2 linked regions of the Acaryochloris sp. CCMEE 5410 genome follow. The protein of the gene in region 1 interacts with the protein of each later gene in a pairwise test. Links are inferred from orthologs where the notes say so. Each region holds a gene or a part of one and is shown on either strand. Other genes may lie near its edges.

Region 1 (6,308 bases):
TTATTGCCGTAGACAATCAACAAAGCCAGTTAATCAAAGTTTTCTTACAAATTGAGTTGTGGGTTGCCCCATTAACCGCTGGCTTACCCATTGGACTGTTTGTCGTTTTTGTCGCCGATGGACCGATTTGGCTAGGGCTCTTTCTTGTCACCCTCATTTTGGGTATTCTTTCGGGCCTAGAAGTCCCCATTTTGACTCGCATTATTGAACAGGATCGGGACGTCAAGTTCGCCCTTGCTGGCGTCTTGGCCTTAGATTATGTTGGCGCTTTAATCGGTTCTTTGGCGTTTCCAGTCCTACTTCTGCCCCTGTTGGGATTATTTCCCACCGCCGTGCTGATCGGGTCTTTACCCGCTTTTATGGTCTTTCGGTTAGGACGCTTGTTTCGAGGCATGCGGTCCTGGAGTTATTGGGGCCTCTGCATCGGCGTTGGCTTATGTGTGTTTGCTCCGTTCGTGATACCGTTTAGCGATCGCTTAGAAAATACCCTGTACAGAGCCCCCATTGTTAGTCGTATTCAGTCCACCTACCAGCGCATCGTCCTCACCCGCTCTGGCAACGATACACGACTGTATCTCGATGGTGACCTCCAGCTATCCACCGTCGATGAATACCGCTATCACGAAGCCCTGGTCCATCCAGCCCTGAGCACCCATCCCCAGCGACGCCAAGTGCTGGTGCTCGGCGCTGGAGACGGCATGGCCGTGAGGGAAATCCTTAAATGGCCGGAAGTTGAAAAAGTGGTGCTTGTTGAGCTAGATCCTGCCGTCGTGAAACTCGCCCGTCAGTATCCGGTGCTCGTCGATCGCAACGCCCATGCCCTAGACGATCCTCGGGTAGACGTGGTGTATGGAGATGCCTTTAAGCTCGCCCCTCAACTGCCGGATACCTTTGACATCATCATTGCCGATTTCCCAGATCCCGATCGCCCGGCCCTCGCCAAGCTCTACTCTCAAGGGTTTTATCGACAACTGTTCGCTCGCCTCGCCCCCAACGGCATCTTCGTCACCCAGGCATCCAGTCCTTTTTTTGCTCCAAAGGTTATGGACTGTATCGCCACAACCCTGACAGCTACTGATTTGCAAGTTTATCCCTACACCGTCAATGTGCCGAGCTTTGGTCCCTGGGGGTTTGTCTTGGCGTCGCCGAAGCCAGTCCAGTTTTCATCCCAAAGCCTAACGGTTCCCACTCAGTTCCTGACCCCGGCCCTCCTCCCTGAACTCTTTCAACTTCCCAAAGATATTTCTATCGGTAACGCCAAGATCAATCGGCTCACCGATCCAGTTATAGTTCAGTACCAAGCCGATCCACGCTGGTCGGCCTATTATTGAAACACTCTAGAGGCAGACTATGGCTTACCTTTGGCTATTTATCATCATCATGGGCGTACTGGGTGTTGTTCTCTATATGAGACAACAGTCTGGCAAATCCCTCCCCTTCGCCTCCCAGCCCCAAGCATTACCGTCCCTCGAACGCACTGTTTTTACCCTAGAAGTGGGGGATATTGTCCAACATCTAGGAATTGATTGGGTGGTTGAAGGCAAACTCGTCTATGACGATCAAGGCTACTCCTGGTTAGAGTATCTACTCCAAGACGGCAACCGCCGTCAGTGGCTCTCCGTTGAAGAAGATGATGTGGTTGAAGTAGCGCTTTTAGAGGTCACCACAGCCTTAGAAGTCGGCACCAATCCGCCCCCAGAACTGACCTTCGCCAATGAGACCTACCGCCATAAGGGATCTGGCATGGCCCAAATGACCCGCAAAGGGTCGACCCTGAATCGCAATGCCGAACGATGCCACTATTTTGACTATCAGGGACCAGACAACAAAATTCTCTCCATCGAGAACTGGGATGGCGATATTGAAGTGACGATTGGTCAAAAAATTCATCCCTCCATGCTGACCTTACTCCCAGGAGATGGTCGTCGCATTTACGGGGCTTAATGTTGCGCAACGTTTGGTTCAGACCAGATACGCAATAGGATATTCTGACTAAGTTACACCGTTAGGGAAGTCAGAGGTCAAGTATGGGCAGCGATTTCAGTGAGTGGGTCAGAATCGCCTTGTCAGAAGAGACTTTCCCCCAAGCTTCAGCCTTAACCCTTTTATCGGACCCCAATATCGACCTACTGTCCTTGGTTGCGGCAGCCGGAGAGGTGCGCATGACCTATTTTGGTCGGCAAGTAATGCTACACCGCATCAATGATATTCAAAACGGCCTCTGCCCAGAAGATTGTGGCTATTGCGCCCAGTCTAAAATTTCCGATGCCCCGATCAAAAAATATCCGCTCAAAAGCGAAGAGGACATTATCCAAGAGGCCTATGAAGCCAAAGCGAAGGGGGTATATCGGTACTGCATGGTGTCGAGCGGTCGAGGACCGACTGCCGAACGGACCCAGCATTTAGCCCATATTATTCGCCGCATCAAAACTGAAGTGGGGATTCAAACCTGTCTTTCTGCCGGTTTAATGGACCAAGAACAGGCTGCTGTCCTCAAGGAAGCAGGACTAGACCGTCTCAACCACAATCTCAATACCAGCGAGTCACACACACCTGATATCGTCACCACCCATACATTTCAAGATCGAATTAACACGTTAAAAGCAGCTCGGTCAGCTGGACTAGATTTATGTAGCGGCATGATTGCAGGCATGGGCGAAACGGACCAGGATATCGTTGACGTAGCCTATCAACTACATGAGTACCAGGTCCCCTCGATTCCCATTAACTTCCTGATACCCATTTCTGGGAATCCCATTTATGACTGTAACCAGCTCACGCCCCAACGCTGCTTACGGATTCTGTGTCTATTTCGATTCGTGAACCCCAAAGCTGAGATTCGCATTGGGGGTGGCAGAGAAGGACATTTAAGAAGCTTGCAAGCTCTGGCACTTTACCCCGCCAACTCTCTTTTTGTGGAAGGCTATCTAGCCACAAGAGGCCATAGTGTCGACCAAGTCTACCAGCTCATTCATGATGCAGGTTTCGAGGTTGCCGGAGAGACTTCGTTGACAGGCGATCTGAGTGCAACATCCCAATTTCAGTTGGATGACAATCCCAACATTTTGAATCCACAAACCACCATCAGTTGTTCCAACTCATAAGGGAAAAACATTAATCAACAGAAATGCCTTGAAGACTTTTTCTTCAAGGCATTTATTAAGGATCGAATTTTGATCCACAACCTGAATAATCGAATATAATCACCCAGGCTATGAGAGTTTGCAGTCTGAGAATATTAGCGAGAACGGTTCATCTTCCGTTTAGCCAACACACCAACAACGCCCAAGCAGGCAAATAAACCAGCGGTAGCCGCTTCAGCAGGCTCAGGAACGCTAGGAGGAGCTGGATCAGGGGGGTCAATGACTGGAGGTGCAGGGTCAGCGGGATCATCATCACCGCCAACAACGAACGGAAGTGCTGCCGCTGCCGCACCTGCTGGAATTAATGCAGCCGCCAAAGGAAAACCTGCGGCAGCGGGTAAACCCCCTTCAGGAGCGACACCGCCAATGCCACAATCAATCAACCCATTCTCTGCAATGAGGGTCTGAGAGGACAGCAGCCCGGTTGGCACATCCGAGGTGGTCGCATTAGCCAGCAAGTTGGGACCTAAATCTTGGCTTAATGGGCCAGAAGACTCTTGCAAAGCTTCAGGGGAAATAATGGGCTCTTCTTCGCAAACATCGCTTTGAGCGGTCTCTGTATTGAGCTTTGAGTCAGCCTCAATCGAATCCCCAAGACCAAGCTGAGCAGCATGGCTGAAGGGAGTATTTATAGCGTTATACAAAACGACCAGCGATAAGGCAGTCAATGAGCCACATGTCTTTAACAATTTCATAGTTGAGATTCGATCCTTAGATGGTTTTCCCCGCTTGATATTCGAAGACGAAGTTACCATAAATCTGCGAAATAAGCTGTGTAAGCCAATACTTATGCAAATTTTCAGGTACTCGCTACATTATGCCAAACAACTCCGAAAAAGCAACTAGAGTCAGTTGAAATTAGGATGGAAAATTATTCCCTGGACAAATTTTAGAGCCCTCACTCCTTTGGATTGGAAAAATTCAGCAAACCTTAATCTCTTGAAACAGAATCCAAATTTTTCCCAGAGGGGAACCGTAATACCTGTGAGAGCAACACATCCACAGCAGTGGAAATCCCTTCGCCTTAAAAGTTTAAGGTTTGTGAACAATCTCTTCTGGTATTCTCTCAATCCAGAGATCATTTGCGTAGTTCCGATAAATAAAGCCTAGTCAAGAATTTAGAATATTCTGTCATGCCTATGCCGCTTTAACCCTAATGATTCAAAATTCTCTGAACTTAAGCAAATCGAGTAAAACGCTTTAAAGCAGCAATGCCCTCTGCAACAGATATTGCAGAGGGCATCCACTGAGATTAAGGAAAGTCCCTTCGACACTAGCAGCATCCATACCCCGTAATGCTTGGATTTTAGGCCTGCTAATCTGCGCCTTACCCTTTCGGTGCAAGTTGCCATTTCGGGGACTTGAACTGGGCTTATGCGGGGGGTATGACAGCCCAATGAACCTAACATAGCTGGAAACACCCGATAGGCTAAACCGCAGAACTACTGAACTTGAAGGATATTTTTGGGGAAAATTTTCCGTACTATTTCGGATTTTTTTGAAGGAATCGCTAAAATCCTCTGAGCGCAAGATAATCAAACTTTGACTGCCCCTCTGATCTCTTTAGAACAATATCCGTGCTTACACGGATGCATCAACATCAATATTGAGTTCTATAAAAACCTCAAGAGCGAGCAGACAGAAGCTATGTCACACTAGATCACTGTGCAGATTGCATTGTGATCAACGATTCAAACATTTAAAGCATGGGTAAGCAACGTGTTCTTTCAGGTGTCCAACCCACTGGCACCCTTCACTTAGGTAATTACTTGGGAGCCATTCGGAATTGGGTCGAAGGACAGAGCAACTATGAAAACTATTTTTTTATTGCGGATCTCCATGCCATCACTGTTCCCCATGATCCTCAACAACTAGCCGATAATACCTATTCCCTTGCTGCCCTGTATTTGGCCTGCGGCTTAGATCCTGAACACACTACAATTTTTGTTCAGTCTCATATCTCTGCCCATGCAGAACTGGCCTGGCTATTTAACTGTATTACACCGCTGAATTGGCTCGAGCGCATGATCCAGTTCAAAGAGAAGGCCCTTAAGCAAGGAGAGAACGTCAGCATTGGCTTACTCGACTATCCCGTTTTGCAAGCCGCCGACATCCTGCTGTATCAAGCGGATCTAGTGCCCGTGGGGGAAGACCAAAAGCAGCATCTAGAACTCACCAGAGATATTGCAGCCCGTCTGAACTTTCAGTATGGAACCGAAGAGAATCCTATTCTCAAGGTGCCAGAGCCTCTTATTCGCCCGGAGGGAGCCCGGATCATGAGCCTGACAGACGGCACCAATAAAATGTCCAAGTCAGATCCCTCGGAACAAAGTCGAATTACCTTGCTAGACACTCCCGATCAAATTCGCAATAAAATTAAGCGATGCAAAACTGATCCCGTCCGAGGACTAAGTTTTGATGATCCAGACCGCCCAGAATGCCAAAATCTGCTCACCTTATATCAGTTAATGTCAGGGCAAGCTAAAACGGCAGTCGCAGAGGAATGTGCAGAGATGGGCTGGGGACAGTTCAAGCCCCTGCTGACTGAGGTAATGATTGAGGGCCTGCGCCCCATCCAAGACCGCTATACAGCGTTAATGACGAATAAACAAGATTTGGAGGGGGTTCTCCAACAGGGCAAAGACCAAGCCAGTGAGATTGCCAACAAGACCTTAACGAAGGTCAAGGATGCCTTGGGTTATTCTCGGCCCCTCTAAGGGTGACTGGTTTGGGTAACCGGCATTAGATCTTGGGAGTCACTAGGCGCTTCTAAGGGCAGCGTGAAATGAAAGGCACTGCCTTGATCGCGTCCGGCAGATTCCGCCCAGATTCTGCCCTTCATCCCTTGAATCACTTGTCGGCAAATGGCTAATCCCAAGCCCGTACCACCTTTACTACGCCGCAGAAAGTCTTCTTCTTGATAGAAAGAATCAAAGATAGATTCCAATCGGCTCGGCTCAATGCCTCTCCCGGTATCGGCGACAATGACTTCCAAACAGTCATCGTCTGGGGAAATATGGGCTTGAATGGTCACTTCCCCATCCACCCCTGTGAACTTACAAGCATTGTCCAGAATCCGATTAAGCACTTCTTCTAGGCCTTCCGCATCGACCTGAATGGTGGGTAGATGCGGATCAACCTCCACGCTGATGGTGGGTAGATCTT
Region 2 (6,426 bases), 160 kb from region 1 along the record:
CCTATTCCAGCTTTTGAACTGTAATCGTCATGTTGAGCCAAAAGCAAATGGTAGCCAGCCTCAAGCTCCAAGCTAGACCAAACAAATTGATTTCCCAAGGCATATATGAGTTTTCTATCCATTTGATTTGGTCAACACTTAAGGACGGAACTCATCTTAGTTACTTGCCCAAATGCAGACTATTTCTAATGACATTACTTTAATGGAAACTTTTCTAGAGGCCATTGAGGCTGATGATGTAGGTATAGTCAGGCAATTTATTGTTGAGAATAAAGCAGAAGTCAATAGACCTCTTGCAATATTCGTTTCATGATGTGCCACTTACTCAATAAATGCTGCGATCTGCCCTGGTTTTTTAGTCCGGTACCATATCGCTCGTTGAATTATGCAAGAGGTCTATTCTGAGCGACTGTTTTTAGGCGTGTATCTAAAGTTAGCAATGGACTAGATAACGTTTGAGCAACTTAAGCATCATAAGCATAAATATTATGCTCAATAGCGATTTCCAGCGCTTTAGGGATACTAACTTTCGCTAAACTCACCGAAATCTGTTGTGTTATTGAGTAAATGGCTTACACATCGCTTGTTTCAAGTTGAAGTCGAAGCTGCCCCCAAATTTTATGAGATTAATCGTTCTGAGCTAGGTCGAGGGTTTCTTGACGAAGTAGATACGACTGTCCAGTGAATCGTTCAGAATCCAAGAGCGTGGAAAGTACTCGATGGGCAGATAAGTCGTTGCCGCCTAAGACGGTTTCCCTATGGTATCGTCTACAGCATTGAAGAAGGTTCAATACTCGTTTTATCTATCATGCACCTCCATAAGCATCCCTCTTCTTGGCGGGGTAATGTTAGCAGTGGCTAGGACACCTAGTTGTGGCTTCACGCGGTCTAACGGCGAAAGTAAGCGGCGGCGAGTGGGCTAAAGCGTCGCACGAAGATTCATTACCGTCCTCTCCACCGTGTTGTTAGACCGTGCCTCAACGGAGAGACTTGCAACTACTCAATCAACGTATTCTCAGATATCCAGTAGTTTAAGAGACATCTCGGTGAGTTAATTCATTTGGTCAACAATCTGAGTCAGATCAAGACAAATTCAGGCTGAGCGTGATCCTGTTATGAAAAAAATAAGACATAACGCTTTCACTAAGTTAGTATCCTTCTTTTTAGGTTTGCTGCTTGTGACCAGCAGTACATTAATTGCCTGCTTCAATCCGCTGGCTTCCCCACCCCCCGATTATTTCCCCCTCAAAGTTGGTGATTGGTGGCAGTACCAAACCGTTGATGTAGAAGCTTCTGTTTACGGACCTGTCACTGAAAAAGTGAAGTTAAGCGTAGTCAGTCAGGAGAGACAAGCCGAAGGCACGCTCCTATATGTAATTGGAACATCGTCTATTAACAAGCCAAGTGAACTATTCTCGCGAGAATGGTACTCTAAACCTGCTGGGCAAGTACTCGCTCATCGCAAAGAATACCCCCAATGGTCGAAAGAAAATCGAGGTTTTTCTTTTGATCCACCACATATTGAACTCAAAAATCCGCTACAACCTGGGGACTCTTGGGTATGGGAGGGCAAAGGATTTTTTGGGGTCTACACTTCTGAATCCAGCAAGGTTGTCGCCAGCGAAACTGTAGTTGTTCCTGCAGGTGAATTCCTAGCTATGAAAATTGAAACGCTGGAAAGAATCCTGAACTCGGAACAAAAAATTATCTCTTGGTATGCCGATGGGGTTGGGTTGGTGAAGTCAGAGAGATATTCCAACTACAAAAGCTCTAAACCTGCCGCCAGCACTACGGAACTCCAAGATTACAGCTTTAGAACCTAGCTCTGTTTTGTCATTGTGACCTTCAGGAAAGATTATCTTTGCAGTCCAGGACGCCTAGTTGAGTGGGCACAACACAACGAAACCTGTGATTCAAGGGAAGAGTAAATGAGCGTGGTTGCTGTCATGCGGGCTAACGTTTAGCTTAGCGGCATCCGTGCCGGATCCGCTGGCCATAAAAAACTGTTAATTGCGGATGTCCGTTGCGGCGATAGTTCAATTGTCTGTTAACTGATAGTGTTCCCAGCTAGTGATCATTTTTTTAATCGTCAACTGCACTATGGTTATACGTCAGGTTGTCGCATAACACCCTATTTCAGTGGGTTATATGCCAAGTATTGGATAATACGCCGATATTGACACACTATGTTGCATAAAATTGCCCAATCGTGCCATAAATTATCATTTCCTCTATTCCACCTGCTGATAATTGCAAGCAATACTTCAGCAATGCCTGGTCCACTAAAAGACTATTGCTAGGTGATGGTGTATATGAATCGATAGCCAGCATCATAATGGGTCTGTTTGCGGAGATATCTATGCTTTTGATCCCATATTCCTGTCTCTAAATCTCTGCGTAGCTTTGATAATCCTAGTTCTAATTCATCCTCATTGAGCTTGGCAAAGGATGAAATTCCGTTGCGAATATTGTCCTCCAGATATAGTTCGGGTCGTGCCCATCCGACCGCAGCGAATGAGTCTGATAAATCATGGGGTAAAGGGAAAGGAATGATATTCACAGCTGTATCCATAAGGGTTTCAATCTCAGCCGTTAACGTTGCGATAGGTATAAAAGTAGACTGAACATCGGCAATGAACGAAGGGAAATACTCAGTTAGCCAAAAACTAGAAATGAGGTCTGGATCGTAGGTAAAGATAACTACCCGACCATCTCCGGTCACTCTGTGAATCTCTTGTAGCGCTTGCGAATAATCTGGGAAATGGTGCAATGCCAGGATGATGATGGCTACGTCTGCTGCATGAGAGGACAATGATAGCTGTTCAGCCTTGGCATCTATCCAACGGACTGCCGGATGGGCGATTGCCTGACGCCGCATTACCGTTGATGGCTCAACGGCCAGAACTTGATATCCATGCTCGGCCAGATACAGTGCATAAGATCCTGTACCCGCACCAATATCTACAATCGTGGAAGCCTGAAACGGCTCTAAAATTTCTAACAGTTTGGCTGCGATGCGTGGATCGCTCTGTCTAGTTTGGGCGTAAGTTTTCCCAATCGTGTCGTAAAGCATGATGCTCTCTACTCTACCTGCCGAATACTCAACACAGTACAGGACGTCTCCATCAGATAGGTGCAAATGCTCAATTTCTTGCGCGTAAGATTGTGGGAATTGGCATGGTATTTGGTTGCGGCCTCTTTCCCTTTCCACCTACAATCGACGGCGTAGAACTGCTTGCGATCGCTCATGTGTCAGTTATTAGGGATGAACTGTAATGGGCCAACGGACATATGTTTCTCCTTTGAAGGGTTCTGCGCCCGAGGCGGAAAAACAGACGATCATAAAGACGGGTGGGGCATTGCCTTCTTTGAAGGGGCAGCCTGTCGGGTCTTCCTAGATGACAAGCCTTCTGCAACCTCTGCTATTGCCAAACTGATTCGGGAATACCCGATTAAATCGACGAATGTTATCGCTCATATTCGCAAGGCCACCATTGGTCCCGTCGGCTTAGAAAATTGCCATCCCTTTATGCGGGAACTTTGGGGGCGACATTGGGTGTTTGCCCATAATGGAGACCTACCCACTCTGAAATCTGGAAGTTTAGGCACCTATCGCTCCGTGGGCCAAACGGACAGTGAACGAGCATTTTGCTTAATTATGAATCAGCTCCGAGATAAATTCCCCCAAGAACAGCCGCTGATGGAAGAGCTGTTCCCCGTCTTGCAAGAGATGACCCAGGCCATCGCCAGTCATGGCATCTTCAACTATTTACTCTCAGATGGAAAACATCTGTTTGTGCACTGTTCCACCAAGCTTTGCTATATCGTCCGCCAGTCCCCTTTTGCAGCAGCACACCTGATTGATGAAGATCTGACGGTTGATTTTCAAGAGTTAACGACACCTTGCGATCGCGTTGCCATTATTGCCACCACTTGTCTAACGGACAACGAAACCTGGACCACCATTCAACCGGGAGAACTGCTTGTCTTTCAGGATGGATTACCGCTGATTTTTCAGGATGATTGGGCTTGTAAAGTTAGTCGTTACTGAGGAGAAAGCTCCAAGCGTATTGCTGAGATCAACTGATTAAAATCAGAGAGTGTGATGGGCTGGCGATGCTCAACACATAAAACGGCTGGTTGGAATGACAGTTGCCTCAACCATTGCCCCAAGGAGAAATCAGGCGGGGTTGAATTGGGGCCTTTCAGTTGAAGTTCTTCTGTTGGGAAAGTCCAGTTGGACAAGAAGGTTCCCAAATCGTAGCCACTATCGAGAATATGCCCAGTATCTAGCAGAGTGGTAAAAACCTTGGGGTCTGCTAAGGTTTCCACGAGCTGACCGATTCGGTATGGTTCAGTCATGGCTGCACAGCGTCGCGGACTTAATGGCTCAATCATAATTTTGATGCCAAGGGTCTTGGCTTTAGCGGCACAAGAACTGAAAAAGTCTAAGCAGCGCTCAAAGGGGGAATCAACCACATCAGCACCAAATCCGCAGACAGTCACGATTCGAGGGACTTGGAGTTGAGCCGCAATCTCTAAGGTTTGGTGGACATGATGGAGTGCCTGCTGCCGATGGTGGGCATCTGGATAGAGGGGATGAAAGTCGTGCATGGCGTAAGCTTGGACGGCTGCGATTGAAACATTAGCTTTGAGATAGGGGTCCAAGTTCAAATTGCCGGAGTTGGCAATCTCTAATGCAAGATGCTGTTGCGCTGCAAGCTGCAATCGTTCACCCAAGGATGGGGCAGGTAAAGAGCTTTCGTTGTAGGCCAAGATTGGTTGCATAGGCGTTGATTGTACAAGAAGGCATGTTAAACATAGCTAAGTTCCGAGTACTTCCTGAAAGTCAGCTCTCAGAGCAAGACTTTGATGACTACCCGGTGTGGTCAGAATATTATGACTGGGAGGAAATTGAAGACTTGGAGCGCTGGGGACTTAATCGAGAAAAAGTGCTTCATTTATTTGAAAAAAACTCACCTGGGAATGAACACTGTGTTTATACGTTACTTGAGTACAACCCGTTCCCAGATCGTATGAGAGTCTTCATTCGAGCAGCCATTACAACTAAGAATGGTTTGGAACTTAAGGGTTTTATTATGAATGAGGACGCATACTGTTTAGCCCTCTTTTACCAAGACGAAGAGTTTATCTTTAGCCAAAACCCACTTCTTGAACTAGAGAATCAGCGAACAGCAGAACAGCTCCAATCAGTCATAGGTACATCAACAAGTCTCTTTCCTGTTCGATATAAGACAGAGTTCAAGTCTGCTCAAGGTTCTCTGATTGCTGGAGAGTTTATGTATGGTCTTAAGAAGGTGTGAAACTCCAGTTCAATGGGAATAAATGACTAGGGGAAATGATTCGGGATGTCAGCAGTATGAGAGCTGAATCGCTATTTGAATATGACTGGGTTACCTTTGGCCTGGGCGACATTCGTCCAACAAAACCAACGTACTCATCGTCTGCCTATGATCTGCTGCCTCCGATTCCTAAACTTGCTCCAGACTGCGCTTGGCTACCTCCACTCCATCCAACTATTGACGCAGAGATGGAGGATTATCGCTTAGATGAGAAAGCGAAATACGAATACGCTAGGCAACTAAAAACAATAGAAAGGGAGGCTATTTCCCTTGGGATCGAATTGCCTAGTACATTTCTCACTTTGGCTCGGTCATTTGAATTTCAAGAGCGTATTCCTTCTTGCACAGCTTGTTACTTTGACTTACCAGAAAGAATTATTGAAAGTCCCTTTCGGCAAGGAGACTTCATTCTTAGATTTTTAAATGATCAGCAAGTTTGCGTCTGTTGGTATATCTATCTCCCAACGAATGCACCACATTTCGTTATTTCTTCTTCGGCTGATTATGACGAACCGTTTCTAGACTCAATTGACTTTGAGGCTTCTCCAAAATTAGTTCAGAACTGTATGGAATCGACTTCAATCGCAGCCAAATCTTTTGACGAATTTATATATCGGTTTTGGATCGAAAACGTGATTTGGTTCAAGCTGAACGAAAAAATACCGATGCTGGAATTAGAACTTGACTACATTCGCCATATTGCACCTGATTACACCGACCCAAATGGCAGATAACGCATGGATGAACTGCAGTCCGTTTTGTGGTTGCTCTGGCACATCGAATATAACCAGTCCCAACTCAGTTCCCCGAATTGTTATTTGACATTAATTCTGAAAGACCAAAAATTATCCTGAAATGTACAAGAGCCCTTTAGATGAGGCTGGCAAAGGCAACGGTAGATTCGGGATGTTTTGCGTTAAGATTTAATACGCAGAGCACAACATCTGATTGCCCCTCTCCTTCTTCACAGACACCTGCCTTCATTGACTGTAGAGAGGGAACCTTAAGTATTCCAAGGATTCCGGCATTATCCGATACATCTGCGTTAGGCGGATTATCCTTT

What was found.
Region 2: the proteins of bioB (region 1) and ON05_RS27560 interact in binary tests that used the Escherichia coli proteins (3 or more experiments, as listed by UniProt). The link is inferred for Acaryochloris sp. CCMEE 5410 from one-to-one orthologs.

The regions. Positions count from the first base shown.
Region 1 is NZ_AFEJ02000002.1:1,602,651-1,608,958, forward strand. Bases 1,224-4,065 are described here. They hold bioB (biotin synthase BioB), read left to right. Parts: upstream 1,224-2,027; coding sequence 2,028-3,104; downstream 3,105-4,065. Other genes in these bases: ON05_RS28235 (polyamine aminopropyltransferase), read left to right, coding at 1,224-1,331; ON05_RS28240 (DUF4178 domain-containing protein), read left to right, coding at 1,351-1,944; ON05_RS28250 (hypothetical protein), read right to left, coding at 3,239-3,838. Also shown: more of ON05_RS28235, read left to right, coding at 1-1,223; trpS (tryptophan--tRNA ligase), read left to right, coding at 4,850-5,860; ON05_RS28260 (DICT sensory domain-containing protein), read right to left, coding at 5,857-6,308. UniProt on the Escherichia coli protein: Catalyzes the conversion of dethiobiotin (DTB) to biotin by the insertion of a sulfur atom into dethiobiotin via a radical-based mechanism.
Region 2 is NZ_AFEJ02000002.1:1,446,433-1,452,858, forward strand. What follows is about bases 2,190-5,149. They hold ON05_RS27560 (class II glutamine amidotransferase), read left to right. Parts: upstream 2,190-3,247; coding sequence 3,248-4,051; downstream 4,052-5,149. Other genes in these bases: ON05_RS27555 (class I SAM-dependent methyltransferase), read right to left, coding at 2,297-3,073; ON05_RS27565 (sugar phosphate isomerase/epimerase), read right to left, coding at 4,045-4,788; ON05_RS27570 (hypothetical protein), read left to right, coding at 4,794-5,149. Outside these bases: ON05_RS27545 (hypothetical protein), read left to right, coding at 1-24; ON05_RS27550 (hypothetical protein), read left to right, coding at 1,116-1,823; more of ON05_RS27570, read left to right, coding at 5,150-5,324; ON05_RS27575 (hypothetical protein), read left to right, coding at 5,360-6,097.